Regions from separate parts of the Streptomyces sp. WMMB303 genome, predicted to be linked through region 2. Evidence: predicted binding sites of a transcription regulator. Region 2 holds the regulator's gene; the other holds the start of a gene.

Region 1 (14,801 bases), 4.1 Mb from region 2:
TCGGGACCGAGGGAGTCGTCGGGCCGCTCGGGCATCTCGTCCGAGGGCACGGCGGTGGAGCCGGGCCCGCGCATCGCGGCCCGCTGCAGGTCGGCGACCTTGTGCTGGGCGATGGCCACGACGAACGCCTCGAACGGCTTGCCGGTGTCCCGGTAGCGCGGCAGCGCGCAGAGCACCGCGATGCAGACCTCCTGGGCGAGGTCGTCGACGAAGTGACGCGCGTCACCGGGCAGTCGGGTCAACCGCGTACGGCAGTACCGCACGGCCAGCGGGTGCACATGGGCGAGCAGATCGTGCGTGGCCTGGCTGTCGCCCTCGACAGCGCGCTGGACGAGCTTGCCCACCTTGGCGACCTCGGCCGCCTCCGCGGCCCCGGTCGGCGGCGGACCGCTCTCGTCGTCGCGCATCGGTCCATGGTGCACCGACGCCGCGCGGTTCGCCGCACCGCGCTCGTAGAAGTGAGCCGAAGCGTTATGAGCAGGCGCACTGGCCCTCATGTCCACGCCCTCCCCTCACGCCTGACCGACAGGTCCCCGAGGAACTCCATACAACAAGCATGCGGCACGCGCGAGATTTCTCGGCAGCCGCGGGGGAAATCCGCGGGAACACCGGACCGGCCGGGGCCGCCGTCCCACTCGTCGGCGACCGGTTCCGGGCGCGGACGAGCGGGCGGACGGGCGATTGCCGTGCGAGACGGGACGTGCTCGGCCTGCGGCCGGGAGGTGCCCCCGGGCGGACACCCGGCACCAGGTCAGCGGACGAGGCCCCAGCGGAATCCGAGCGCCACCGCATGCGCGCGGTCCGAGGCACCGAGCTTCTTGAAGAGCCGCCTGGCGTGCGTCTTGACGGTGTCCTCCGAGAGGAAGAGCTCACGCCCGATCTCCGCGTTGGAGCGGCCGTGGCTCATGCCCTCCAGCACCTGGATCTCCCGCGCGGTGAGGGTCGGCGCCGCGCCCATCTCGGCCGACCGCAGCCGCCTGGGGGCGAGCCGCCAGGTGGGGTCGGCCAGCGCCTGGGTGACGGTCGCGCGCAGCTCGGCGCGGGAGGCGTCCTTGTGCAGGTACCCGCGGGCGCCGGCCGCGACGGCCAGCGCGACGCCGTCCAGGTCCTCGGCCACCGTCAGCATGATGATGCGGGCGCCGGGGTCGGCGGAGAGCAGCCGCCGCACGGTCTCCACTCCGCCCAGGCCGGGCATCCGGACGTCCATCAGGATCAGGTCGGACCGGTCGGCGCCCCAGCGGCGGAGGACTTCCTCGCCGTTGGCCGCCGTCGTCACACGCTCGACGCCGGGCACGGTCGCGACCGCGCGGCGCAGGGCCTCTCGGGCGAGCGGGGAGTCGTCGCATACGAGGACGGATGTCATGGCCGCCCTCCGCTGCTGATGCGCATCACCTTGAGCCTCCAGGCTGCTTGAGAATCGTCACCTGCGCGATTGACGGCCGCGGCGGCCTGCGCCCCGGGCCGGTTCCGAACCAATCGCTTTCGCTCTCTCAACGACGGTCACCCGAAAGAGTTACGGCTTCCAGCCGCCGTTCTCAGCACTCTACGTGAGCGCCTGTGCACAGATCAGCAACATCCCGCCTTTGTGGCGACCGACGCACCATTAATCCTGAAGTGCCCTATTCAGATGCATTACTTCCGTTTTGCGAGTTTGATCGCTAGATTCGCGAAAGAGTCATATTTACGCACGAGTGTCAGATCACCTCCAGCAGCACTCAGGAGAGACGCGATGGCAGACTTCTCCCGCCTTCCTGGACCCAACGCGGATCTGTGGGACTGGCAGCTTCTGGCCGCCTGCCGGGGGGTGGACAGTTCGCTGTTCTTCCACCCCGAGGGGGAGCGCGGCGCCGCCCGCAGTGCGCGGGAGGCGTCCGCCAAGGAGGTGTGCATGCGCTGCCCCGTGCGCGCCGAGTGCGCGGCGCACGCTCTCCAGGTACGCGAGCCCTACGGGGTGTGGGGCGGGCTCACCGAGGACGAGCGCGAGGAGCTGCTGGGCCGGGCCCGGAACCGGCTGGTGACCACACACAGCCCCGCGCAGGATCAGCGGCCGTCGACTCCTGGCGGAGCCGCTCCGGACGGGGCACCCCGGGGCGGTACGGAGGCTCCGGACGGTACGTCCGCCCACGAAGGTGCGAGCGAGCACGCCGTGGAACCGGTCGGCGAGATGTGAGCGCGCCCCCTCGGCTCCCGCCCGGCCGACCGGACCCCGGGCACCACGCGGCCCCGAGGAACCCGGACGGCTCCGCGGAAACGTTCCCTCACGCGGCACACCACCACCCGACCAGCCACCCGGCCGGGCTCGGAGGACCCCGGGCCCGACCGGGCGGCCGTCAGCCGCGGGCCGCCACGAGCCGGTCCAGCATCGCGGCGACGGCGGGCACCCGCGCGAGGTCGGGCAGCGTCAGCGCGACCACCTCACGCTGCACGGCCGGCACCACCCGGACGGCGCGTGTCCCCCGCGGACGCACCGACTCCACGGCCAGCTCCGGCAGCACCGCGACCCCCAGACCCGCGCCGACCAGACCCACCACCGCCGGATAGTCATCGGTCGCGAAGTCGATCCGCGGCGTGAACCCCGCCGCCTCGCACACCTGGACGAGATGCCGCCGGCAGCGGGGGCAGCCCGCGATCCACGGCTCCTCGGCGAGGGTGCCGATGCCGACCTCCTCCGCGTCCGCGAAGGGGTGCCCCTCCGGCACCAGCCCCACCAGCCGGTCGGTCAGCAGCGGCCGGACCACCAGGTCGTCCGCCTCCCAGTCCTCGGCCGGGACATGCTCCCCGGGCACCGGGTCGTAGCGGAAGGCCAGCGCGATCTCGCAGTCCCCCGCCCGCAGCATCTCCACCGAGCGCGGCGGCTCCGCCTCGACCAGCGAGACCCGGGTGCCCGGATGAGCGGCCCGCATCGCCGCGACGGCGGTGGGCACCAGCGTGGAACTGCCGCTGGGGAAGGAGACCAGCCGCACCCGCCCGGCCCGCAGCCCGGCCAGCGCCGCCACCTCCTCCTCGGCGGCCGTCAGCCCCGCCAGGATCCCGGTGGCGTGCCGTACCAGTGCCTCGCCCGCCTCGGTCGGCCGCGTCTCCCGTCCCGTCCGCACCAGCAGCGGGGTGCCCGCGGCGGCCTCCAGCGCCTTCATCTGCTGGCTGACCGCGGGCTGCGTACAGCCCAGCTCGCGCGCCGCGGCGGAGAAGGAACCGGTTCGGGTGACCGCGCGCAGGACGCGCAGATGACGGGCCTCGATCATGCTCCCGAGCATAGGCGGGCATAAGCCTGCCTTGGGGATCGCCGCCGGAACCCGCTCGCGCCTTGGAGCGCTCCTCGGTAGCCTCGGCGCATGGAGCTGCTTTCCGTCAACCTCGCCAGACCCCACCGCTCGGAGCACACCGCCGCCGAAGGCGGTCTGACCGGCATCGACAAGCAGCCCGTCGAGGGCGCCGTCACCGTCACCGCCCCCGGCCCGCGCGGCACCGGGGGCAGCGGGCTGGCCGGCGACACCATCGGCGATCTGCGCCACCACGGCGGCGAGGAGCAGGCGGTCTACGCCTTCGCGCGCGAGGAGCTGGACTTCTGGGAAGGCGAGCTGGGCCGGGCGCTGCCCAACGGCGTCTTCGGCGAGAACCTCACCACCCGGGGCGTCCAGGTCGACGACGCGCGCATCGGGGAGCGCTGGCAGCTCGGCACAGCCGGCACCGGACCGCTGCTGGAGGTGTGCTCCATGCGGGTACCCTGCCGCACCTTCGCGGGCTGGCTGAGCGAACGGGGCTGGGTCAAACGGTTCACGGACCGCCGGATGCCCGGCGCCTATCTGCGGGTCGTCGAGCCGGGCGCGGTGCGCGCGGGTGACCCCGTCACCGTCGTCCACCGCCCCGACCACGAGGTCTCGGTCAGCTTCGTGTTCCGCGCCCTGACCCGGGAGCCCGAGCTGCTGCCGCGCGTGCTGGCGGCGGGCGAGGCGCTGGACCCGCAGGCGCGGGAGCACGCGCTGCGCCGCATCCCCGGCTGACGGACCACCGTCCCCGGCTGACGAGCCGCCAAGCGAGGCTGACGGCCCGCCACGACGCGGCGCCCGGGCCGCAGTCCGGCCGTGGCGTGGTCGAGCGAGCCGCGGACCGGTCCGGCGGCGGAGCCTCGTCCGGCGGTGGCGGTACGACAGGGTCGTACGGGTGCCCTACCCTCGCCGAGGCGGCCGGACGGCGCATCAGCAGCCGTGCGGGGCCGATAGCGTGGCCGCATGACGACTGCACTGATTACGGGAGCCACCGCCGGTATCGGCGCCGCCTTCGCCCGGCGGCTGGCCGGCCGCGGCTACCACCTCGTGCTCGCCGCGCGGAACACCGACCGGCTCTGGCGGGAGGCGACCGAACTGCACGACCGGCACGGGGTGGAGGCCGACGTCGTCACCGCCGACCTGGCGACGGAAGCGGGCATCGCCGCGGTCGAGGACCGGCTGAACTCCCGGGAACACCCCGTCGACCTGCTGGTGAACAACGCGGGGTTCGGCAACAAGGGCCGCTACCTGGAGGTGTCCGTCGCCGACGAGCTGACGATGCTCAAGGTGCACTGCGAAGCCGTGCTGCGGCTCACCTCGGCGGCGACGGCCTCCATGTGCGAGCGGGGGCGCGGTGGGGTCATCAACGTCGCCTCCGTGGCCGCCTTCTTCCCCCGCGGCACCTACGGCGCCTCCAAGGCGTGGGTCACCCAGTTCACCCAGGGCGCCGCCAAGGACCTGGCCGGTCAGGGCGTGCGGCTGATGGCCCTGTGCCCCGGATTCGTCCGCACGGAGTTCCACGACCGGGCCGGGATGGACTCCGCCGACATTCCGCGGTGGATGTGGCTGGACGCGGACCAGGTGGTCGAGACGGCGCTGCGGGACCTCGCGCGCGGCAAGGTGGTCTCGGTCCCCGACCCCCGGTACAAGGCCCTGCTGGGCGCTTCCCGGCTCATCCCGCGCGGCGTGCTGGCCAAGGCGTCCTCGACCACGGGACGCAAGTACGGCCCGAAGTAGGACCGAGGCGGCATCCGGCAGGACCGGGGGCGCACCCGGCGGGACCGGGCGGCGCGGGCCGCCGCGGAGGAGCCGGGGAAAGCAGCGAGGGCGCACCCCGCGACGGGGTGCGCCCTCACCGGACGGCGGGATGCCTCAGTGGGCGTGCCCGTGGCCGTGGCCCGCGCCGGCGGCCTCGTCCTCCTCGGCCGGCTTCTCGACGACCAGGGTCTCGGTCGTCAGCAGCAGCGAGGCGATCGAGGCGGCGTTCTCCAGCGCGGAGCGCGTCACCTTCACCGGGTCGATGACACCGGCCTTGACCAGGTCGCCGTACTCGCTGGTGGCGGCGTTGAAGCCCTGGCCGGCCTCCAGCTCCGCGACCTTGGCGGTGATGACGTAGCCCTCCAGGCCCGCGTTCTCGGCGATCCAGCGCAGCGGCTCGACCGCGGCGCGGCGGACGGTGGCGACACCGGTCGCCTCGTCGCCCTCCTTGCCGAGGTTGCCCTCCAGCACCTTGACCGCGTGCACGAGCGAGGAACCGCCACCGGAGACGATGCCCTCCTCGACCGCCGCACGGGTCGCGGAGATCGCGTCCTCCAGGCGGTGCTTCTTCTCCTTCAGCTCGACCTCGGTGGCCGCGCCGACGCGGATCACGCACACGCCGCCGGCCAGCTTGGCGAGGCGCTCCTGGAGCTTCTCGCGGTCCCAGTCCGAGTCGGTCGCCTCGATCTCGCCCTTGATCTGGGCGACGCGGCCCTGCACGTCCTCGGCCTTGCCCGCACCGTCGACGATCGTGGTGTCGTCCTTGGTGACGGTGACGCGGCGCGCGGAACCGAGCACGTCGAGACCGGCCTGGTCGAGCTTGAGGCCGACCTCCTCGGCGATGACGGTGGCGCCGGTGAGCGTCGCCATGTCGCCGAGCATCGCCTTGCGGCGGTCGCCGAAGCCGGGCGCCTTGACGGCGACGGCGTTGAAGGTGCCGCGGATCTTGTTGACGACGAGGGTGGAGAGCGCCTCGCCCTCCACGTCCTCGGCGATGATCAGCAGCGGCTTGCTGGAGCCGGCCTGCATGACCTTCTCCAGCAGCGGCAGCAGGTCCTGGATGGAGCTGATCTTGCCCTGGTGGATCAGGATGTACGGGTCGTCGAGGACGGCCTCCATACGCTCCTGGTCGGTGACGAAGTACGGCGAGAGGTAGCCCTTGTCGAAGGCCATGCCCTCGGTGAAGTCCAGCTCCAGACCGAAGGTCTGGGACTCCTCGACGGTGATGACGCCGTCCTTGCCGACCTTGTCCATCGCCTCGGCGATCAGCTCGCCGACCTGCTTGTCCTGCGCGGACAGGGCGGCGACGGAGGCGATGTCCTCCTTGGAGTCGATCGGGCGCGCGGTCTTGACCAGCTCGTCCGAGACGGCGGCGACCGCGGCGTCGATGCCCTTCTTCAGGGCGGCCGGGGAGGCACCGGCGGCGACGTTGCGCAGGCCCTCGCGGACCAGCGCCTGCGCCAGCACGGTGGCGGTGGTGGTGCCGTCACCGGCGATGTCGTTGGTCTTGGTCGCCACCTCCTTGAGGAGCTGGGCGCCCAGGTTCTCGTACGGGTCCTCGACCTCGACCTCGCGGGCGATGGTGACGCCGTCGTTGGTGATGGTGGGGGCGCCGAACTTCTTGTCGATGACGACGTTGCGGCCGCGGGGGCCGATGGTCACCTTCACGGTGTCGGCGAGGTTGTTGACGCCCCGCTCAAGGGCGCGACGGGCGTCCTCGTCGAACTTCAGGATCTTCGCCATGGAAGCTGTTGTGTCCTCTCACACGTCTCGCACGTCTCGTACGCGCCCGTGTCGGCCGGTACGAGCCGCGCCCTGGTCCCTGCTACCTCGCGCGAGGAGCGGGCACCAGGGCGCGTATCGACTGCACGCTGCGGCTTCGGAAAGCTGCCGCGTCCGTAGTCCGTACTGCTTCTCGCCGTACTACTTCTCGACGATCGCGAGAACGTCGCGGGCCGAGAGGACGAGGTAGTCCTCGCCGCTGTACTTCACCTCGGTGCCGCCGTACTTGCTGTAGAGCACGATGTCGCCGACGGACACGTCGAGCGGCAGGCGGTTGCCGTCCTCGAAGCGGCCCGGACCAACGGCCAGGACGGTGCCCTCCTGGGGCTTCTCCTTGGCGGTGTCCGGGATGACCAGGCCCGAGGCCGTGGTCTCTTCGGCGTCGAGCGGCTGGACCACGATGCGGTCCTCGAGCGGCTTGATGGCAACCTTGGAGCTGGCGGTCGTCACGATCCGACCTCCCCCTTCGGAGATCTCAATACGTCAAACTGAGGGCTTATGTCTGGAGTGGCGACCTGGTAGATCCGTCGTCGCGGGTGCCGGATCTGCCCGTCGCGTACTGCTGGCACTCACACGGGGAGAGTGCCAAGGTCGAGATTATGCCTGGCTTAGCACTCGGTCAAGCGGAGTGCTAGCCGCACCGGCTCGCGCCGATGTGAGAGGGCGCCCCCCTCACTCGCTCTCCGCGGGGATTCGCCGCGGAACCGCGGCTGTCCGCCGGGCGCGGCGCCGTCCTGGTCACTCGCGCGGTTCCCCGCGCCCTTCCAGGCGCCCAGCAGGTGCTCGGCCTTCTCCAGGGCCCCGAGCAGGACTTCCGGGGCGGCCCGGCGCACGGGACGCGGGAGCGGCACGGGACAATGGGCGGGTGGATCGTGAGGTGTTCGCGGAGCTGCTCTCCGACGAGGGGCAGGCACTGCTGCGGGAAGTACGGGGGGTCGAGCCCGCGCAGGAGCTCGCCGTGGCGACGCGGCTGCGGCAGCGGCACGAACCGGCGCTGGTGTCGGCGGCGCTGGCCCAGAGCCGGCTGCGCGCCCGCGCCGAGGCGAAGTTCGGCCCCGGCGACGCGCACGCCCTCTACTTCACCGCGGACGGGCTCGAACAGGCCACCCGCACCCCGGTCGCCCGGCACCGCGCCCGGCGGATGCGCGACCTCGGCGTCCGCAGCGCCGTGGACCTGTGCTGCGGCATCGGCGCCGACGCGCTGGCGCTGGCCCGGGAGGGCATCCGGGTGCTGGCCGTCGACCGCTCGCCGCTCACCTGCGCGGTGGCCCGCGCCAACGCCGCGGCCCTGGGGCTCGCGGAGCTGGTCGAGGTGCGGTGCGCCGACGTCACCGAGGTGGACACCGCCGGCTGGGACGCGCTCTTCGCCGACCCGGCCCGCCGCACCGGACGGGGCCGGGTCTTCGATCCGGAGAGCTACTCGCCGCCGCTGAGCTGGGCCGTGCGGGCGGCCCGTACCGCGCCGCTGGCCGCGCTGAAGGTGGCCCCCGGCATCCCGCACGAGGCGGTGCCCGCGGAGGCGGAGGCGGAGTGGGTCTCCTGCGGCGGCGACGTCAAGGAGGCGGTGCTGTGGTTCGGCGGCGGCCGGACGGGCACCGGCGGGGTGCGCGCGACGCTGCTGCCCGCCGGGGAGACCCTCGCCGGGGAGGGGCTGCCCGACCCGGAAACGGGACCGGTGGGCCGGTATCTCTACGAGCCGGACGGCGCCGTCGTCCGCGCCCATCTGGTCGCCGAGCTGGCCCGGCAGGTGGCGGGACGGCTGATCGACCCGACGATCGCGTACGTGACCACCGACGCGGTGCACCCGACGCCGTTCGCGACCGGGTACGAGATCACCGACGCGCTGCCGTTCAACGTCAAGAAGCTGCGCGCCCTGCTGCGGGAGCGCGGCGTGGGGGTCGTCACCGTCAAGAAGCGCGGCTCGGCGGTCGAGCCCGAGGAGCTGCGCCGGAAACTGAAGCTGGACCCGAAGACGGCGGGCGGCTCCTGCACCGTCTTCCTCACCCGGATCGCGGGCGCGCCCGGCATGCTGCTCGGGCATCCGCTGGCGTGACCGCGCGGGCCTCAGCGCCCCTGACGGGTACGGGTGCGGGTGAAGTCGCCGCGCAGGACGCGTTCGGTGAGCGTCTCCTCGGTCAGCGAGCCGTAGCCGGTCGCGGCCCACAGGCTGTGCTCGGGCGGGACCTCGAAGTACGGGACTCGGCGGCCGTCGTGCTTATGGGTGAGGACCTCCGGCGCGCGGCGTTCGGAGACCGCCGCGGAGCACTCCTGGCACGCGGCGACGCGCAGGGCCTCGCGGCGGCCCAGCGGTCGCCAGCGGATCCGCTCGGCGGCGGCGCCGTGCAGCGGGTCGAAGAAGCACAGCGGCAGCGTCGGCGCAGCGGTCCGGGCCTTGCGGCGACTGCGGGGAGCCGGCTCGGACCGCCCCAGCGCGTCCTCGCCCTCGTGCAGGAGCGCGAGGACGCCCGCGAGGTCGGGGGTGTCGCGGGCCTCGTCCAGCACGGTGCACGCCGCGGCGTAGGCGTCCAGGGAGAGCTGGAGCAGATCGCTGTCGGCGTGCTCGCCGGGTTCGTGGGCGATCAGCTTCTCGTTGTACGCGAGGAGTTCGCGCTGGGCGCGCTTGCGCAGGTCGCGCACGCCCGCCGTGCGCGCGGTGGCGAAGACGGAACGCGGCGAGGTGAACGGCGCCCGCGCCGAGGTACGCGCACGCCGCCGCACGGTGCGGGAGACCAGCACCGCGGCGGCCGCCACCGCCACCGCCGACCCGATCAGCACCGCGAGCAGCAGCGGGGAGGGGCCCGGGTCCGCGCTGCCGCCGTCCGGGCCACCGTGGTCCGCGCCGCCGTCCGCGCCGTTGTGGTCCGCACCGCCGTCGCGCTCCGCCGGGTCGTCGTCGTGCAGGTCCGCGGTGGCCTTCTCGTACTGCTTCCTGCCGTCGCCGGACCGCACGATCTCCAGCGCACGGGAGAACTTGACGTAGAGGCTCCGGTCCTTCATGTCGTCCTGGTGGCCGACCGCGGCAACACCCCAGAACGCCTCGTACCGGCCGTCGCGGGGGAACTCGTAGCCGTCCAGGAAGCCCTCGTTGGTGCTGAGGGTCATGTAGACGGCCTTCGTCTTCGAGCCCTCCCCGATCCGGTAGCGCACGACGTCGACCATTTTCTTCGGGTCGCCGCCCCATGCGTCGCCGGAGATGAGCGGGACGACGATGACCCGGACCGGCAGCCCCGACTTCTTGATCTTCGCGGCCAGCCGGCGCTGCTCGTCGGGCGGGAAGGCCGACCGGTAGGAGGGGTCGACGTAGACGGGCGAGGTGCGCAGCCCGTCGGCTATCCGCTGCCCCGCGGAACCGGCGTCGGAGGCCGCACCCGGATCGTCGTCGGCCCGGGCCGGTGCGCCGGCGGCGAGCGCGAGCACCAGTGCGGTGAGGACGGACACCAGGACGGCGGCGAGGGACCACCTCGGACCCGCCGCGGGATCGGCGCCGCGCGCGGTGCGTCGTTCAGTGGACACCCAGTTGCTCCCGGACTCGGCGGACTATCAGATCGGCGGTCAGCTCCGCACTGCGGCCGGTGCCCTGCGCTGCGAGCGGACCGGGGATGCGGTGGTAGGGCTCGTACGGTGCGGAGCGTGCGGCACCGGGTACGGGCAGGCGCAGCACCCGCGCGGCCACGGTCTCGGCGGCCCGCGCGGGCCGCGAGCCGGCCGTCGGCAGCGCGGCACGGCACTCGGCGCACAGCGGTCGGGACCGTGCGGATCCGGTCTCACCGGGGAGTTTCAGCCGTCCGGACGCGGGCGCCGGTCCGTGCAGCGGGTCGAGGGTGCACAGCCGGGTCCGGCCGGCGCCGCGGGCCGCGGGTGCGGCGCCGCGCTCCAGCAGGGCGCGGGCGACCCGGATCAGCGCGAGACCGGCGGCGAGGGTGGGCGCGTCGGCGTCGGCGTCCACCCGGTTGTCGCCCTCCTGGTCGAGGAGGAGGGTCGCGGCGTCGAGGCAGTCCCAGACCTGGGCGCGTACGGCGTCGGGCAGCCCGTGGGGGACCGCTTCGAAGGCGTCGTTCAGCTCGCCGAGTTCCCACCGTGCCGTCCGGCGCAGCCGCCCGGCCGGAAGGCGCGCGGGGAGTTGCGAGGGGATACCGCCCGCGCCGCTCGCCCGGGCGGCAGGCGCGGCCCGTACGGCGGTGCGTATCCGTCCTGCGGCGGCGAGACCGGCGGCCGTCACCCCGAAGGCGGCAGCGGCCCCCACCCCTCCCATCAGCAGTCCGGGCGTGAAGTCCTCCGCGTAGAGGGAGGGCAGTACGTCCTCGGTCACCGGATCGTCCGCGGCCGACGGCTCCAGGTAGGGGCGCCCGGGCGGGCCGTGCGGGGCGCGGCCGACGGCCCGGAGCACGCTGTCGAGCCGCTGGTAGAGCCCCTGGTTCTCGGAGTCCCCGGAGTCCTCCGCACCGGCCCCGTCGAAGCGCAGGTCCCCCGTGGTGTCCCGGAGCGCCGCACTGTCCAGCCGGGCGCCGTAGTTGACGAGTTCGAGGTCGCCGTCCTCGGAGGCGCCCGCGATCAGGTAGAGGCCGTCGCCGTCCTTCCCCATCCGGTCGTGCAGCCGGTCGTGCAGCCGTTTGGCGAAGCGGGCGCCGTCCCCGGCCGACTCGTCCGCGGTGACGAGGGGAACGACGGCGATCCGGACCCGAACGTCCAGGCGCGCCACCCGCTCCCGCAGCCGGTCGAGTTGGCTCCGGCTCAGCAGCCCGGCCCCGAGCGGGTCGACGTAGACGGGGTCGGCGCGCAGCCCCTGGGCGACTCGCACGGTCCTGGCGCGCAGGTCGGCGGCGGTGGGCGGCTTGTCGGCGTCGGAGCGGGTGTCGTCGAAGACGAGCGGCGCACCGGCGCCGATCACCAGGGCCGTTCCGGCGGCGACGGGCACCAGCAGCCGGAGCCGCGGCCCCTTCCCGCCCCGCCGGCGCCGGATGTACCAGCCGGTGGCGACCAGGAAGACCGGTACCCCGGTGAGCAGGACGCCGGTGAGGAAGCCCTGGTTCTCGCGGTCGGTGCGGCTGGTGTGGAGCTTGTCCGGTTCCTCACCGGCGCGGCTCGCCTCCAGTCCGCGCTCGGCGCGCCGCACCGCGTCGCCGGACCGCAGGACGTCCACGAAGTGCCGGAACACCTCCAGAGTGCCCGCGTCGTAGGGCAGTTCGAAGAGGGTCGCCGTGGCCGCGTCCCGGGCCGGTACGTCCACCCCGAACGTCTCGGTGCGCGGGCTCCCGCCGTCCTCGCCGAGCAGGACATAGAGCCCGTCCTCGCCGAGCCGGTCGTGCACGGCCGCCAGCAGTCCCTCGTCGCGCGCCGGCCCGGTCCCGGGGAGCACCAGCACATACGTCGGCACGCCGGTGCGCTTCGCCGCCCGGGCGAAGGCGGACCGGGCGGAGAGCGGGTTGGTCCGCGGAAGCTGGTCGGAGAGGTGGACGGGGTTCTCGCGCAACTTCTCGGCCAGGTAGGCGGCGGGCGTCGCCGGTCCGGCGGCCGCCGCCGTCCCGGAGGCCGCCCCGAGTCCGGCCATGGCCGTGAGCAGCACGGCCGTGCTCCACACACGCCACCGTCCGGAGTGTCCCGCCCCCCTGGCCATCCGCGTCCCCGCTTCCGACGTCGTTCCCGGCCCGCACAATCCTGCCGGGTGACACACCGTGAGCACATCCGGCCCACGCGTACATCGGTTCACATCCGGCGCAGGGGGTGCGCCTCACGCAGCGGCTCCGCGTGCCGGACGTACGGCGCTCCGGCTCGAGGCCCGGCGACGGTCCGGAGCGCCGTCAGACCCGCTCGAACCGCCACCGGTGCACCGGGCGGGCGGACAGCTCCGCCGGAGGGTCGGGCAGCTCGGGGACGTCCGCGTCGTACCCGCCCGCCCAGCAGGTGATGACCAGGACCCGGTCGCCCGGCGCTGTGAAGTGTTCGCGGCGCTCGCAGCGGGCGTCCGGGGGCAGTTCCCGGCCGCGGACCCAGGAGAGCAGTTCGGGACCGCGGCCGGGGGCGGCCTTGGCCTCCCACATGAGAGCGACGGTCGGCATCAGGCGTAGAGGTTCTTCCTGCTCAGCTCGTGCACATGGTCGTGGTCATGTCCGTGGGAGTGGTCCGAGGCCGCCGACGGGTCCGGCACATGCGGTTCCGTGACCGGGAGCGAGGAGTCCGCGGGCAGGTCCCAGGCGGAAGCGGCGCGGTTGCGTGCCACCATCTCGGCACCGAGGGCTGCCACCATGGCGCCGTTGTCGGTGCACAGCTTGGGCCGGGGGACCCGCAGGGTGATGCCCGCCTCGGCGCACCGCTCCTCGGCCATGGCCCGCAGCCGGGAGTTGGCCGCGACCCCGCCGCCGATCATCAGATGGTCCACGCCCTCGTCCCGGCAGGCGCGCAGGGCCTTGCGGGTCAGCACATCGGTGACGGCCTCCTGGAAGGAGGCGGCGACGTGGGCGACAGGCACCTCCTCGCCCGCGTTCCACTTCGCCTCGATCCAGCGGGCGACCGCGGTCTTGAGGCCGGAGAAGGAGAAGTCGTAGGGCGCGTCGCGCGGTCCGGTCAGCCCGCGCGGGAAGGCGATGGCCGCCGGGTCGCCCTCCTTCGCGTACTTGTCGATCACCGGGCCGCCGGGGAAGCCCAGGTTGAGCACCCGGGCGACCTTGTCGAACGCCTCGCCCGCCGCGTCGTCGATGGTGGAGCCCAGCGGCCGGACGTCGGCGGTGATGTCGGGCGCCAGCAGCAGCGACGAGTGGCCGCCGGAGACCAGCAGCGCCATCGTCGGCTCGGGCAGCGCGCCGTGTTCGAGCTGGTCGACGCAGATGTGCGAGGCCAGATGGTTGACGCCGTAGAGCGGCTTGCCCAGCGCGTACGCGTACGCCTTCGCCGCCGAGACGCCGACGAGCAGCGCCCCCGCCAGCCCGGGGCCGGCGGTGACGGCGACGCCGTCCAGGTCGGAGGCGGTGATCCCGGCGTCCTTCAGGGCGCGCTCGATGGTCGGCACCATCGCCTCCAGGTGCGCCCGGCTGGCGATCTCGGGGACGACGCCGCCGAACCGCGCGTGGGTGTCCACGCTGGAGGCGACGGCGTCGGCCAGCAGCGTGTGGCCGCGCACGATTCCGACGCCGGTCTCGTCGCAGGAGGTCTCGATGCCGAGAACGAGCGGTTCGTCAACCATGGCTCTTCGTTCCTTGGTGCGGGTGCGGGTGCAGGTGCGGGTTCGGGTTCGGGTGCGGAAGGGTGTTCGCGGGAGCGTCCCCCGAGGTGTCGGCGGCGGCCGCGTACGCGGCGGGGTCGGCCAGCCGCATCACCAGCGCGTCGGTACCGGTGGGCTGGTAGTAGCCGCGCCGGATGCCGATGGGTACGAAGCCGAAGCGCTCGTACAGGCGCTGCGCGGGCGCGTTGTCCACTCGCACCTCCAGCAGCACCTCCGCGCACTCGAAGTCCGTGGCGGCCCGCAACAGCGCCCGCAGCAGCCGCGCGCCCAGGCCGGTGCCCCGGTGGCCGGGCAGCACGCCGATGGTCTGGATGTCCCCCGTGCCGCCGACAGCCGCCAGACCGCCGTAGCCGACGAGGCTGCCCGCCGGACCCCCGCCCGCGGCGAGGGAGACCGGGGACGCCGGAGAGGCCGGGGAGACCGGGGACGCCGGAGAGGGGGCCGTGTCCTCGGCGACGAGGTAGCGCCGGGTGGCGTCCGCTCCCCGTGCGTACGCCAGCTCCGACCAGAACATCCCGGCCGACCAGGCGTCCTCGGGGAAGAGCTGCTGCTCCAGCGCGAGCACGGGCTCGATGTCCCACCAGCGCATCTCGCGCAGTCCGACGCGGCCCTCCCCGCCCTCCGGGCCACCCGCCCGCGCGGGGCCGGCGGCATGGTCGGCGGCGCTCACCGCGGGGTGACCACCTTGTAGTTGGCGGGCACCTGCGCGTCGGGCCGCCGCAGGTACAGCGGGCGCGGCGGCAGCAGCTCCTCGCCGCGCGCCAGCCGTTCGGCCGCGA
Region 2 (14,801 bases):
TCGACACCGGCGGGGATCTTCACGGTGAGGCTGCGCCGCGAGCGCACCCGGCCGTCCCCGGCGCACTCCGGGCACGGAGTGGGCACCACGGTGCCGAAACCCTGGCACTGCGGGCACGGCCTGGACGTCATGACCTGGCCCAGGAAGGACCGGGTGACCTGGGAGACCTCGCCCCGGCCGCGGCACATGTCGCAGGTCTGCGCCGAGGTGCCGGGCGCGGCACCGTCGCCGCTGCAGGAGTTGCAGACGACAGCCGTGTCGACCTGGATCTCCTTGGTGGTGCCGAACGTCGCCTCTTCCAGGTCGATGTCCAGCCGGATCATGGCGTCCTGGCCCCGGCGGGTGCGCGAGCGCGGACCGCGCTGCGCCGCCGTGCCGAAGAAGGCGTCCATGATGTCGCTGAAGTTGCCGAAGCCCCCGCCGAAGCCGCCGGCGCCGCCGCCCGCGGCACCCGAGGCCGGGTCCCCGCCCAGGTCGTAGACCTGCTTCTTCTGCGGGTCCGAGAGCACCTCGTAGGCGGTGTTGATCTCCTTGAACCGCTCCTGGGTCTTCGGATCCGGGTTGACGTCCGGGTGCAGCTCGCGCGCGAGCCTGCGGAACGCCTTCTTGATCTCGTCCTGCGAGGCGTCACGCTGCACGCCGAGGACCGCGTAGTAGTCCGTCGCCACCTTATGACTCCGCCAGGATCTGTCCGACGTACCGTGCCACTGCGCGTACAGCTCCCATCGTTCCGGGGTAGTCCATGCGGGTCGGTCCGACCACGCCGAGTTTGGCGACTGCTTCGTCGCCCGAACCGTAACCGACCGAGACGACCGATGTGGAACTCAGCCCCTCGTGCTGGTTCTCATGCCCGATTCGTACGGTCATACCCGGATCCTTGGCTTCTCCGAGCAACTTCAGCAGCACGACCTGCTCCTCCAACGCCTCCAGAACGGGCCGGATGGTGAGCGGGAAGTCGTGCCCGAAGCGGGTGAGATTGGCGGTTCCGCCGATCATCAGCCGCTCCTCGGTCTCCTCGACCAGGGTCTCCAGCAGGGTGGCCAGCACGGTCTGGATCGTGCCCCTGTCGTCGGCGTCGAACGCCTCCGGGAGGTCCTGCACCAGGGAGGGGACCTCGGTGAACCGCTCACCGACCACCCGGCTGTTGAGCCGGGCTCGCAGGTCGGCCAGCACCGCCTCGCCGATCGGCGCCGGGCAGTCGATCAGCCGCTGCTCGACGCGGCCGGTATCGGTGATCAGCACCAGCATCAGCCGCGCGGGAGCCAGCCCGAGCAGTTCCACGTGCCGCACCGTCGAGCGGGTCAGCGACGGGTACTGCACCACGGCCACCTGCCGGGTGAGCTGCGCCAGCAGCCGCACCGTGCGGCCGACGACGTCGTCGAGGTCGACGGCGCCCTCCAGGAAGTTCTGGATCGCCCGGCGCTCGGGCGAGGAGAGCGGCTTGACCCCGGCGAGCTTGTCGACGAAGAGGCGGTACCCCTTGTCGGTGGGGATGCGGCCCGCGCTGGTGTGCGGCTGGGCGATGAACCCGTCGTCCTCCAGCGCCGCCATGTCGTTGCGGACCGTGGCCGGGGACACCTTGAGGTTGTGCCGCTCGGTGAGGGCCTTGGAGCCGACCGGCTCCTCCGTACCGACGTAGTCCTGGACGATGGCGCGGAGCACTTCAAGTCGTCGCTCGCTGAGCACGGCGCACACCTCCCGTCCGGCCGCTGGTCCGAGGTCCCGTTTCCGGCGGCTGCCCTCTGGCACTCGTCGTACCGGAGTGCCAAGCCCCTGGGCCAGTGTACGGCCGGTCACCACAGCCGGGGCAAGGGCCGCCCGCCCGCGGGCCCGACGGTACCCCGCCCACGCTCCCGGGCGCGGCTTCCGGACGCGGCTTCCGGACGCGGCTTCCGGACGCGGCTTCCGGAGCGGCCGGGAGCGCAGCGTACGGGCGCTGCGGTTAGCGTCGTCCCATGCAGCCGTTCGCAGAAGACGCCAGGCAGGACCCGTCGGCCGCCGACAGCCGCTGGGAGCGGATCGCCCCCGGGGTGCTGCGGCGCAGGCTGCCGCAGTGGGACGCGACGGTCGGCGCCGTCACCGGGGACAGCGGCGCGCTGCTCGTCGACACCGGGTCCAGCCTGCGGGAGGGCGCCGGAATCCGTGCGGACGTGGCCGCGCTGCTGGGGCGCCGGGTGACCCGGATCGTCCTCACCCACCCGCACTTCGACCACATCTTCGGCACCGCCGTCTTCTCCGGCGCCCAGGTGTACGCGGCCGTCGGCGTCCGCGAACTGCTGGCCCGCGGCACCGACGCACTGCGGGACGACGCCGTGGCGCACGGCCTGCTGGAGGACGAGGCGGGCGAGGCGGCCGACGTGCTGGTGCGCCCGCACCATCCGGTCAGCGGGCAACTCACCCTCGACCTGGGCGGACGCGAGGTCGTACTGGTGAACGTGGGTCCCGCGCACACCGAGCACGACCTGGCCGTTCTGGTGCCGGGCTCCCCCGACGTCGTCTTCTGCGGCGACCTGGTCGAGGAGTCCGGTGCACCGCAGGCCGGTGCGGACGCCCATCTCGCCCGCTGGCCGGCCGCGCTGGACCGGCTGCTGGCCCTCGGCGGCGAGGACGCGGTGTACGTGCCGGGGCACGGGGCGCTGGTCGACGCGGCGTTCGTGCGCACGCAGCGGGACGAGCTGGCGCGCCGCTCCGCGCCGTAGGGCGGGCGGCGGGCCGCGGGGCACGTAGCAGAATGAGCGGCATGCGCAGCCGTTACGACAACCCGGACCTGACCCCTCCGTGGAAGCGGCCCCGAGCCGTGCCGGAGGTGGCCGCCGAGCCGGACCTGGTGGTGGAGGAGGTCAGCACCGGGTTCTGCGGGGCTGTCGTGCGGTGCGAGAAGACCGCCGAGGGCCCGACCGTCACCCTCGAGGACCGCTTCGGCAAGCACCGGGTCTTCCCCATGGCGGCAGCGGCCTTCCTGCTGGAGGGGCGGACGGTGACGCTGGTGCGGCCCGCGCCCGGCGGCGGGCCCGGCGCGGGCGCCCCGGCCGGGCGGCAGCGGACGGCCTCCGGCTCGCTGGCCGTACCGGGCGCCCGGGCCCGGGTGGCACGCGCCGGCCGGATCTACGTCGAGGGGCGGCACGACGCCGAACTGGTCGAGAAGGTGTGGGGCGACGACCTGCGCATCGAGGGCGTGGTCGTGGAGTACCTGGAGGGCGTCGACGACCTGCCCGCCGTCGTGGAGGCGTTCTCGCCCGGCCCCGGAGCCCGCCTCGGCGTGCTGGTGGACCACTTGGTGCCCGGCTCGAAGGAGTCCGGGATCGCCGCGGAGGTCTGCGGGGACCACGTGCTGGTGGTGGGGCACCCGTACATCGACATCTGGGAGGCCGTGAAACCCGCGTCGGCGGGCATCCGGGCCTGGCCGCGCGTTCCGCACGGCCAGGACTGGAAGACCGGCGTCTGCCGCGCCCTCGGCTGGCCGGAGCACACCGGCGCCGCCTGGCAGCGGCTGCTGGGGCGGGTGCGCAGCTACCAGGACCTGGAGCCGGCGCTGCTGGGCCGCGTGGAGGAACTGATCGACTTCGTGACGGCCCCGGACGGCGCCTGACCGTCCCGGCGAGCCGCGCCGGGCACGGGCCCACGGGCGCGTGCTGCTCCCCCGGAACCGGCGGCTGCCGCGTCCGCGCGCGGACCGGGGACAATGGACGGATGCCCTCCGCACTGCCCGACGGCGAGCCCGTACCGTTCGACGGTTCGCTCCCCCCGCACGCACTGACCCGCGGCGCCGACAGCGCACGCCCGCTCGGTGTCTACCTCCACGTCCCGTACTGCGCCACCCGCTGCGGCTACTGCGACTTCAACACCTACACCGCGCCCGAGCTGCGCGGCGCCGACGGCGGGGTGGCCGCCTCGCAGGAGAACTACGCGCACAGCCTCACCGAGGAGATCCGGCTGGCCCGCCGGGCGCTGGGCGAGGATCCGCGCCGGGTCCAGACGGTGTTCGTCGGCGGCGGCACCCCCACCCTGCTGCCCGCCGCCGATCTGGGCCGCATGCTGGCGGCCGTCCGGGAGGAGTTCGGCCTGGCCGAGGACGCCGAGATCACCACCGAGGCGAACCCGGACTCGGTGGACCCCGGCTACCTGGCCGAACTGCGGGAGGCGGGGTTCAACCGGATCTCCTTCGGCATGCAGAGCGCACGCGAGCACGTGCTGCGGGTGCTGGAGCGCACCCACACTCCCGGGCGGCCGGAGGAGTGCGTCGCCGAGGCCCGCAAAGCGGGCTTCGCGCACGTGAACCTGGATCTGATCTACGGGACGCCGGGCGAGACGGACGAGGACTGGCGCGCCTCCCTGGACGCCGCGCTGGCCGCGGGCCCGGACCACATCTCGGCGTACGCGCTCATCGTGGAGGAGGGCACCCGGCTCGCCCGGCGTGTGCGGCGCGGCGAGGTGCCGATGACCGACGACGACGTGCACGCCGACCGCTATCTGATCGCCGAGGAACGGCTGACCGCCGCCGGCCTGGAGTGGTACGAGGTCTCCAACTGGGCGGTGGCGGGCGACCCGGCAGCCCGGTGCCGGCACAACGAGCTGTACTGGACGGGCGCCGACTGGTGGGGGGCCGGGCCGGGCGCCCACAGCCATGTCGGCGGGGTGCGCTGGTGGAACGTCAAGCACCCGGCCGGCTACGCGCGGGCGCTGGCCGAGGGCCGCTCACCCGGTGCGGGCCGGGAACTGCTGGAGGAGGAGGACCGGCGGGTCGAGCGGATCCTGCTGGAGCTGCGGCTCCGGCAGGGCTGTCCCCTCTCGCTGCTGGCCCCCGAGGGCGTCCGGGCGGCCGCCCAAGCCCGCGCCGACGGGCTGCTGGAACCGGGACCGTACGAAGCGGGCCGGGCCGTACTCACGCTGCGCGGCCGGCTGCTGGCCGACGCGGTCGTCCGGGACCTGGTGGACTGAGCCGGCCTCGCCAGGGCGCGGAGCACGCGGTGCCGGCCGGTCAGCCGGTGTGCGCGACGGCGGCGGCGCCGGTGGCCTCCGGCAGTCGCAGCACCAGCATCGCGAGGTCGTCGGCGGGCAGATCCGGCGCGAAGGCGTACACCGCGCGGCGCAGCCGCTCGGCCGTCCCGCCCGCGTCCAGCCCCGCGGAGTCGGCGAAGCACGCCGCCAGCCCGTCGCCGTCGTCGAACAGCCGACGGCCACAGCGCCGTTCGGTCACCCCGTCGGTGACACACAGCAGCGTGTCACCGGGGTGCAGCGTGAAGGACTGGCACTCGTAGCCGACCTGCTGGGCGACCCCGAGGAGTAACTGCGGCAGCGCGGCGGTCCGCACCTGCCCCGCGGCGTCCCGGACCAGCGGCAGCGGATGCCCGGCGCAGGTGAGCGTGCAGTCCACCAGGCCGTCGCGGAAGGCGAGTTCCCCGTAGACGACGGACAGGAACCGGGCCTGCTCACCGACCTCCCGGTTGAGCCGGTCCAGGGTCTCGGGTACGGAGTGGCCCTCGCGGGCCAGCAGCCGCAGCACCGGGCGGGCCAGTCCGGTGACCACGGCGGCTTCGGGGCCGTTGCCGCATACGTCACCGAGTGCGAACCGCCAGCGGCCGTCGGGCAACCGCAGCAGGTCGTAGAAGTCGCCGCCCGCCCAGGTGCCCTCACCGGCCGGTTCGTAGACCAGCGCGGTGTCCAGGCCGGGTACGTGCATCTCCTCGCTGGGCAGCAGCCCGCGCTGGAGGATCCGGCTGATGTTCTCCTGGAGCGCGTAGCGGCGGGCGGAGAGCACCGCGAGCGCCACCCGGCGGGCGAAGTCCTCCACCAGGCCCAGCACTTCGTCCGGTATCCGCAGCAGTCCGGCGCGTCCGATCACCAGCGTGCCGACCGGGCGGCCGCCGACGACCAGATCGCACTGGGCCGAGGCGCCGCTGCCGCCGCCCGCCGCGGCATCTTCCGGCCGGCGCCAAGGGGACGCCTGCCCCGGCAGCACCCGCCCGACGGGGGCCGGCGGTTCCTCGGCGAGCCGGGCCCGCAACTCCTCGATCCGGCCCTCCTGCGCGTGCCAGACCCGGGCCAGCCGGGGCAGCCGGGAGCGCTCGTCGTCCCGCAGCCACACAGCGCACCAGTCGGCGAAGCGGGGCACCATCAGCTGTCCGGCGAGCGAGGCGACCCTGTCCTCGTCGGTGTGCCCGGCCAGCAGGTCGGACGCCTCGGCGAGGAAGGAGAGCGCGCCGTTGCACATCCAGTCCCGGTGCGGGAGCCGGGGCGTCGGGCACCGGGCGGCGAGCGCGGCGCCGCCCGGCCCGTCCGGCGGGCCCCCGGGCGGCCACGGGTGCGGGCCCGGCGGGAGGCCCTCGCCGGGCGCCTCGTGCCGGGCACCGCCGGGAGCGGCGCCGGCGGCCGGGGTGTCACGCGGCACGGGCCCGCGCGGCCTCTCCCGTGCGGCGTCCGTCTCCCGTGCGGCCTCAGCGGCTGCTCGTATGAACGCGGCTGCCTCTGCGCCGACGTCCGCGTCCGCACCGACGTCCGCGTCTGCGTCTGCGTCTGCGTCTGCATCTGCATCTGCGTCTGCGTCTGCGTCTGCGTCTGCGCCCGGAGGGTGGACGGCCGCTGTACCGAGCTGGAACCACACCGACTTGCGGTCCCTGCGGTAGCTGATACCCCACTCCTTGGCGAGCGCACCGACCAGCCGCAGACCGTGCCCCTCCTCACCATGCGCGGCCACCCGACGGGCCGGGTGACGGTCGGCGACCTCCGTGTAGAGGACCCCCGCGGCGTAACGGCACTCCAGCGCGACCGATGTTCCCGCGTGCACCACCGCGTTGGTGACCAGTTCGCTCACCAGCAGTACCGCGTCGTCCGCGGGGGTGCCATGCACGCCCCACCGGCCCAGCGCCACCCGGGCGAAGCGGCGCGCAGCCCCCGCCGCGAGCGCGTTGCCCGGCAGTTCCGTCCGCACGGCATGCGGCATCCCGCCCCCGCCGCGCACCGCGCTCCCCGTGTCCGCCTCGGCGCCGTCCGCCCTCTCCACCGGCTGCGCCATCCGCACCTCGTACCCGCTGTTCATCGCACCCTCCCGGGCCTTCCCCGGGCACACATCCCCCGGCCGTTCCCTCACCGCTCGGCGCGGTAGAGCAAGGGTGACAGAAGGGGCCCGCTCATATGCGCCGAGTCACGGAAATGGTTGGCCGAAGACTGCCGCTCACGCCCGTGCCCGGTTGACATCGCCCGGCCGCCGGATACTCTGCTCTTTTCCTCGGAGCCGGAGGCCGTGCTCGGGGATGCTCCGGTGCCGCCGGTACGGGCGGACCGGGAGGCGATACCGGGCGCTACCGCGGCAGGAGTGCGCGCTGGTGCTGCTGGATACGGTGTTGCCCGGGATGACGGTGTTGCCCGGGATGGATGGTCTCGAGACAGCACAGCGCGAGGGTGATCCGCGCCGCGGAAACCGCCGGTCGCACCGCCTCCCGGACGACTGCGCCGGGCGGCTGTCGACGGTGGAACGCCACCCGGCGGGCCGCGAGTCCGCGGCCCGCGGGCTCAGCGTTCGCGAGCGCCCTCGTACATCTCCTCGATCAGCTCGCCGTACTCCCGCTCCACCACCGGGCGCTTCATCTTGAGGCTGGGCGTCAGCTCACCGTGCTCGATGTCCAGGTCGCGCGGCAGGACCCGGAACTTCTTGACCGTCTGCCAGCGCTGGAGCCCCGCGTTGAGCTGCTCGACATAGCCGTCCACCAGGGCGCGCACCTGCTCGGAGGCGACCACCTCGGCGTAGGGCTTGCCCCTGAGGTCGTCCCGGTCCGCCGCCCACGCCGTGATCGCCGGTTCGTCCAGTGAGATCAGGGCGGTGCAGTAGTTCCGGCCCGCGCCGTGCACCAGGATGTTGGAGACATACGGGCAGATCGCCTTGAACTGGCCCTCCACCTCGGCCGGCGCGATGTACTTGCCACCGGAGGTCTTGATCAGGTCCTTCTTGCGGTCGGTGATCCGCAGGTAGCCGTCGTCCGACAGCTCGCCGATGTCACCGGTGTGGAACCAGCCGTCCTCTTCCAGCACTTCGGCGGTCTTGTCCGCCAGCCCGTGGTACCCCTGCATGATGCCGGGGCCGCGCAGCAGGATCTCGCCGTCGTCCGCGATGCGCACCTCGGTGCCGGGCATCGGCTTGCCGACGGTGCCGGTGCGGAAGTTGTCGGTGCGGTTGCAGAAGCTGGCGGCGGACGACTCGGTGAGTCCGTAGCCCTCCAGGACCGGGATGCCGGCACCGGCGAAGAAGTAGCCCAGATCGGGTGCGAGCGCGGCCGAACCGGAGACGCAGCCGACCATCCGGCCGCCGAACGCGTCCCGCAGCTTGCTGTAGACGAGCCGGTCGGCCAGCGCGTGCTTGACCTTGAGCCCGGCCGGCGCGTCCGGCACCCCGGTGCGGCGCTGGTTGTCCTGCGTGGTCCGTGCGTACTCACGGGCCACCTCGGCCGCCCACTGGAAGATCCGGTACTTGGCAGCGCCGCCGGCCCGCGCCTTCTGCGCGACGCCGTTGTAGACCTTCTCGAAGATTCGCGGAACCGCGCACATCTTCGTCGGCTGGACGACCGGGAGATTGTCGATGATCTTGTCGACCCGGCCGTCCACCGCGATGACGTGCCCGGAGTCGATCTGCACGGAGATCAGCATCTTGCCGAAGACGTGCGCCAGCGGCAGCCACAGGTACTGCACGTCGTCACTGTTCAGCAGGCCCGTCTGCGGCACCGCGCGAGCCATGTACGACCAGGCGTCCTGTGCCAGCCGGACACCCTTCGGCTTTCCGGTCGTACCGGAGGTGTAGATGAGGGTGGCCAACTGGTCCGAGCGCAGCCCCTGCACCGTCTCGGTGATGGCGTCGGGATGCTTCTCCCGGTAGGCGGCGCCCCGCCGCTCCAGCTCGGCGAATCTCAGCGCCCAGTCACCCGCCGCGTCCTCGGCCCCGGGCTCCCCGTCGACGAGCACCACGTGCGCCAGGTTCGGCAGCTCGTCCCGGTGCGCGCGGACCTTGGCGAGCTGCTCGGCGTCCTCGGCGATCAGCACCTTGCTGTCGGAGTCGGCGAGGATGTACGCCGTCTCGGAGTCGTTGGTGCTGGGGTAGACGGTGGTGGTGGCGGCGCCCGCGCACAGAACGCCCAGATCGGAGAGGATCCACTCGATCCGGGTGCTGGAGGCGATGCCGACCCGTTCCTCGGGACCCACCCCCAGGTCCATGAGCCCCGCGGCGATGGAGAACACCCGCTCGGCCGCCTCGCGCCAGCTGTAGGAGCGCCACTCGTCCGGGCCCTCGCCCTCGCCCGCGGGCCGGATCACCGGATAGCGGTACGCCTCCGCGTCGGGTGTGGCCTCGACCCGCTCCAGGAAGAGCGTGGCCACGGAAGGCGGCCGGTTCTCGATCAGGGACTGTGTGTCGCTCACGACATCCTCCGGGACCCGCGTCCTGCTTCGTCGTCCTGTTTCTCGTCCTGCTGCGTGTCGGCTCGCGCTTATTGACTCACGAGTAACTACTGAGCAGTGATCAGAGTAAAGGCAGCAGCCCCCTTACGTAAGGGGTCTACCGCTACGTAAGGGGGCTGCTGCGGAGCGCACACGGACACCGGTGACAGAGCCGCCGGCCCGGACCGTCGACGGCGGGGAGGCGGCCGGGGCGCGGACCGGCCGCCCCCGCGGCGCACCGGGCTACTTCTTGGCCTTGGCCTTGGCGTCGCCGCCGGAGTCGTCGCTGGAGAGCGCCGCGATGAACGCCTCCTGCGGCACCTCCACCCGCCCGACGACCTTCATCCGCTTCTTGCCTTCCTTCTGCTTCTCCAGCAGCTTCCGCTTCCGCGAGATGTCGCCGCCGTAGCACTTGGCCAGGACGTCCTTGCGGATCGCGCGGATCGTCTCGCGAGCGATGATGCGGGCGCCGACAGCCGCCTGGATGGGTACCTCGAACTGCTGCCGCGGGATCAGCTCGCGCAGCTTGTTGGCCATCCGGGTGCCGTAGGAGTACGCCTTCTCCTTGTGCACGATCGCGGAGAACGCGTCCACCTTGTCGCCCTGGAGCAGGATGTCGACCTTGACCAGGTCGGCCGTCTGCTCGCCGGTCGGCTCGTAGTCCAGCGAGGCGTAGCCGCGGGTCTTGGACTTCAACGCGTCGAAGAAGTCGAAGACGATCTCCGCGAGCGGCAGCGTGTACCGCAGCTCCACCCGGTCCTCGGACAGATAGTCCATGCCCTGCAGGGAGCCGCGCCGCGACTGGCACAATTCCATGATCGCGCCGATGAACTCGCTGGGCGCGATGAGCGTCGCCCGCACCACCGGCTCGTGCACCGTGGCGGTCTTCCCGGTGGGGAACTCGCTGGGGTTGGTCACCACATGCTCGGTGCCGTCCTCCATCTCCACGCGGTAGATCACGTTGGGTGCCGTGGCGATCAGGTCGAGGCCGAACTCCCGCTCCAGCCGCTCCCGGATCACCTCCAGGTGCAGCAGTCCCAGGAAGCCCACCCGGAAGCCGAAGCCCAACGCCGCTGACGTCTCCGGCTCGTAGGTCAGCGCCGCGTCGTTGAGCAGCAGCTTGTCCAGGGCGTCGCGCAGCTCGGGGTAGTCGGAGCCGTCCAGCGGGTACAGCCCCGAGAACACCATCGGCTTGGGGTCCTTGTAGCCGGGAAGCGGCTCCTCGGCGCCCTTGGCCAGCAGCGTGACCGTGTCGCCCACCTTGGACTGGCGGACGTCCTTCACACCGGTGATCAGATAGCCCACCTCGCCCACGGCCAGTCCGTCGGCGGGCGTCATCTCCGGTGAGTTCGCACCGATCTCCAGCAGCTCGTGGGTGGCCCCGGTGGACATCATCCGGATCCGCTCGCGCCTGCCGAGCATCCCGTCGACGACCTTGATGTAGGTGACCACACCGCGGTACGCGTCGTAGACCGAGTCGAAGATCATCGCGCGAGCCGGCGCTTCCGCGTTCCCGGTCGGCGGGGTGACCTGGCGCACGACCTGGTCCAGCAGCTCCTCGACGCCCTCACCGGTCTTGGCCGAGACGCGCAGTACGTCACCCGGCTCGCAGCCGATGAGGTGCGCCAGCTCGGCGGCGAACTTCTCCGGCTGCGCCGCGGGCAGGTCGATCTTGTTCAGCACGGGGATGATCGTGAGGTCGTGCTCCATCGCCAGATAGAGGTTGGCGAGGGTCTGCGCCTCGATCCCCTGCGCGGCGTCCACGAGGAGAATGCACCCCTCGCAGGCCGCGAGCGAGCGGGAGACCTCGTAGGTGAAGTCCACGTGCCCGGGGGTGTCGATCATGTTCAGGACGTGCGGGGTGGCCGCGTCGTCCGTGGGGGCCCAGGGCATCCGCACGGCCTGGGACTTGATCGTGATGCCCCGCTCGCGCTCGATGTCCATACGGTCGAGGTACTGCGCACGCATCTGCCTCTTGTCCACGACGCCGGTGAGCTGGAGCATCCGGTCGGCAAGCGTGGACTTGCCGTGGTCGATGTGCGCGATGATGCAGAAGTTACGGATCAGCGCCGGGTCGGTACGGCTCGGCTCCGGCGCGTTCGTTGGGGTCGCGGGCACGCAGTGTCCTGTCGGTTCTGGCCTGTCGGTTTCGGGCTGTCGGTTCTTGCGGCGAGGTCTCGAACACCTTCGGCGGCCCGGTGCGGGCCCGTCGAGACGGGTGTGTCGCATCCCATGGTCCCATGCGCGCGGGGCACCGACCGGATTGGGAGGGGTGCTGCCCCGGCTGGTAGCCTGACCGACTGTGCCTTATGGCACTGAAGGGTGCCTGCTCGGCACCAGCGTTTGAAAACTCCGAACCGCAAAGGCTCATTCGTGGCGAACATCAAGTCCCAGATCAAGCGGATCAAGACCAACGAGAAGGCCCGGCAGCGCAACAAGGCCGTGAAGTCCGAGCTGAAGACCGCGATCCGTCGCACCCGCGAGGCCGTCTCCGCCGGTGACGCCGCCAAGGCGGCCGAGGCGCAGCAGGTCGCCGCCCGGAAGCTCGACAAGGCCGCCAGCAAGGGTGTCCTGCACAAGAACAACGCGGCCAACAAGAAGGCGGCGCTGGCCAAGCACGTGGCCACCCTCAAGGGCTGACCGCCCTCTCGGAGCACTCTGCAGCTCGTCGGTCTTCCTGACCACTCGGACTGACCACTCGAACTGATCGCTCGGACGACATGTGGCGGGCCCTCTCTCATCCGCCGTACGCCCGAGCAACCGCTTGAGACAGGGCGCCGCACGCGGCCTGCGTTCGCCACGCGGGTGCGGCGCACCGGACAGACAGCGAAGGCCCCGCCCCAGCCCCTCCCCAGGGCTCGGGCGGGGTCTTCGTCATGCCGTCGGCGCCGTCCTCCGGCGGTGGAGCGGCGCATACCGGAGGGACCGGCGGGCGGACCGGCCGGCCCACGAGGCCGGGGGCTGCGAACCGAAGCTCTCGGAACGGCGACGGCGGGTGCGGTCAGCGGGAGCGAGCAGCGCTCGCGATGGTGACGACGGCCTTCTCCAGCGCGTACTCCGGATCCATCCCGCCGCCTTTGACGGCCGCATCAGCGGCGGCGACGGCCCGCAGCGCGGCCGCCACCCCGTCCGGCGTCCAGCCGCGCGTCTGCTGACGCACCCGGTCGATCTTCCACGGGGGCATCCCCAGCTCTCGCGCGAGATCGCCCGGCCGCGCCCCCCGCGGGGCCCCGGCCAGCTTGCCGATGGCCCGCACCCCCTGCGCCAGCGCGCTGGTGATCAGCACCGGTGCCACCCCCGTGGAGACCGCCCAGCGCAACGTCTCCAGTGCCTCGGCGGCCTTACCCTCGACCGCCCGGTCGGCGACGGTGAAGCTGGACGCCTCGGCCCGGCCGGTGTAATAACGGCCCACCACGGCCTCGTCGACGGTGCCCTCGACATCGGCGGTCAGCTGCCGGCAGGCCGAGGCCAGCTCGCGCAGATCGCTGCCGATGGCGTCCACCAGCGCCTGGCACGCCTCGGACGTCGCCGACCGCCCCAGGGCCCGGAACTCGCCCCGGACGAACGCGAGCCGGTCCGCAGGCTTGGTCATCTTCGGGCACTCGACCTCGCGCGCACCCACCTTCCGCGCCGCGTCCAGCAGCCCCTTGCCCTTGGCACCCCCCGGGTGCACCAGCACCAGGGTGATCTCCTCCACCGGCGCCGTCAGATACGCCTTCACGTCCTTGACCGTCTCCGCCGCGAGATCCTGCGCAGCGCGCACCACGACGACCTTCCGCTCGGCGAAGAGCGAAGGACTGGTCAGCTCGGCCAGCGTGCCGGGCTGGAGTTCGCCGGGCGCCAGGTCCCGCACGTCCGTGTCGGCGTCCGCGGCGCGTGCGGCATCGATCACCGCCCGCACGGCACGCTCGATGAGCAGCTCTTCCTGCCCCACCGCCAGGGTCACGGGAGCGAGCGGATCGTCCGAGGTCTTCTTGCGCGTACCAGCCATCGCGAACAGCATCCCACGCCGCACCGACACGACGGGCCCCGAAGAGCCCCCGCCGGCCCACTCCCCCGACCCGGTGCGCACGCCTCCGGGACTCCGGCGGGCCGGGAACCGTCGGAGCGCGGAGGGGCGGCGGGGCCTGGCCCGCGGTCGGCTGCCGCCGGGCGGGGCCGGATACGGACCCGGGGCGCGGTTGAGAGAATGCCCCGGTGAACGACGTACGGCATGTGCTGGTGCTGCCCGACCGGGAGGCGGCCGAGGAGGTCGCCGCGACGCTGGAGGAGCGCCTCGGACTCGCCGAGGAGCCCGAACTCGTCCGTGACGCCCTCGCCGGAGAGGACGACGCCGAGGACGCCCAGTGGCTGGTGGTGCTCGAAGATCCGCCCGCCGCCTGCGACCCCGCCCTGCTGGAGGCGGTCGCCGCAGCGCACGAGGGCTGGTTGGAGCGCGACTGACCTGCCCGCCGGGGGCCGGGCCCGCAGCAGGCCCCGTGGGGGCATCGGCGGCGCCGGGAGTGCCGCGCCGGGTCACCACGGCGGGGGTGCCGTCCGGGCGCCGGGTCAGCGCCAGCGCCCCGTGCCGGTCCGTCCGCGCCACGAGAGCGCCCGCCGCGGCCAGCGCGTCCAGCGTCTCGGGCGCGGGGTGCCCGTACGGGTTCTCCCGGCCCGCCGAGACCAGCGCCACCCGGGGCCGGAGCCGCCGCAGCAGCGCAGGGGCCTGGAAGCGCGAACCGTGGTGCGCGACCTTCAGCACGTCCACCCGCGGCAGGTCGGGCCGGGCGGCCAGCAGCGCCTGCTGCGCCTCGGGTTCGAGGTCGCCGGGGAGGAAGAGGCGGAGGCCCGCGGTGCGGACGAGCAGGGTGACGCTGGCGTCGTTGGCTCCGTCGCCGTCGGATCCGCCCCCGCTTCCGGCAGCACGGTCCTCCGCGGGGCCCGGCGGGGGCCACAGCACCTCCCACCGCAGGTCTCCGGCACGCTGCCGCTCGCCCGCATGCGAGAGGTGTACCGGCACTCCCGCTGCGCGGGCCGTGCCTCTCACGAACGCCGCCTGGCCGGGCGGCTCCGCCAGCGCCGTCGTGCGGATCTCCCCGACGCTCCGCCCGCGCAGCACCCCGGGGAGCCCGGCCACATGGTCGGCGTGGAAGTGGGTCAGGACGACCAGCGGAACGCTGCGCACCCCGAGATCACGCAAGCACCGGTCGACAGCGTCGGGTTCGGGTCCCGCGTCCACCACGACCGCCCCACCCGCACCGCCCCGCTCCCCGTCCAGCGCGAGCACCAGCGCGTCCCCCTGCCCGACGTCGCAGGCCACCACTCGCCAGCCCGTCGGAGGCCACCCGGTGAACGGCCGCACCAGCGGAACCGGGCGCAGCACGGCCACCAGCACGCCCAGC

What was found. Region 2 encodes HrcA, which represses chaperone genes, less so after heat shock. Its sites were predicted from a motif close to TTNGCACTCNGNNNNNCNGAGTGCNAA; they were not measured.
Region 1: a site for HrcA is predicted at 7,415-7,441, ahead of groES (co-chaperone GroES). Genes of this name have one in related genera too.

What each region holds. Positions count from the first base shown of each region.
Region 1 covers NZ_JARKIN010000001.1:6,173,378-6,188,178, forward strand. Annotated here, with positions in the region: gene P2424_RS26760 (sigma-70 family RNA polymerase sigma factor) at 1-407, opposite strand, end outside; gene P2424_RS26765 (response regulator transcription factor) at 752-1,363, opposite strand; gene P2424_RS26770 (WhiB family transcriptional regulator) at 1,730-2,170, shown strand; gene P2424_RS26775 (LysR family transcriptional regulator) at 2,331-3,242, opposite strand; gene P2424_RS26780 (MOSC domain-containing protein) at 3,333-4,001, shown strand; gene P2424_RS26785 (SDR family oxidoreductase) at 4,230-5,003, shown strand; gene groL (chaperonin GroEL) at 5,139-6,767, opposite strand; gene groES (co-chaperone GroES) at 6,948-7,256, opposite strand; gene P2424_RS26800 (class I SAM-dependent methyltransferase) at 7,672-8,859, shown strand; gene P2424_RS26805 (hypothetical protein) at 8,871-10,319, opposite strand; gene P2424_RS26810 (hypothetical protein) at 10,309-12,369, opposite strand; gene P2424_RS26815 (hypothetical protein) at 12,605-12,862, opposite strand; gene tsaD (tRNA (adenosine(37)-N6)-threonylcarbamoyltransferase complex transferase subunit TsaD) at 12,862-13,983, opposite strand; gene rimI (ribosomal protein S18-alanine N-acetyltransferase) at 13,976-14,611, opposite strand; gene tsaB (tRNA (adenosine(37)-N6)-threonylcarbamoyltransferase complex dimerization subunit type 1 TsaB) at 14,689-14,801, opposite strand, start outside.
Region 2 covers NZ_JARKIN010000001.1:2,069,672-2,084,472, forward strand. Annotated here, with positions in the region: gene dnaJ (molecular chaperone DnaJ) at 1-668, opposite strand, end outside; gene hrcA (heat-inducible transcriptional repressor HrcA) at 670-1,686, opposite strand; gene P2424_RS09465 (MBL fold metallo-hydrolase) at 1,956-2,699, shown strand; gene P2424_RS09470 (DUF3097 domain-containing protein) at 2,741-3,589, shown strand; gene hemW (radical SAM family heme chaperone HemW) at 3,691-4,938, shown strand; gene P2424_RS09480 (SpoIIE family protein phosphatase) at 4,979-7,036, opposite strand; gene P2424_RS09485 (AMP-dependent synthetase/ligase) at 7,510-9,402, opposite strand; gene lepA (translation elongation factor 4) at 9,664-11,538, opposite strand; gene rpsT (30S ribosomal protein S20) at 11,794-12,060, shown strand; gene holA (DNA polymerase III subunit delta) at 12,422-13,423, opposite strand; gene P2424_RS09505 (hypothetical protein) at 13,618-13,863, shown strand; partial or broken gene P2424_RS09510 (ComEC/Rec2 family competence protein) at 13,967-14,801, opposite strand, start outside.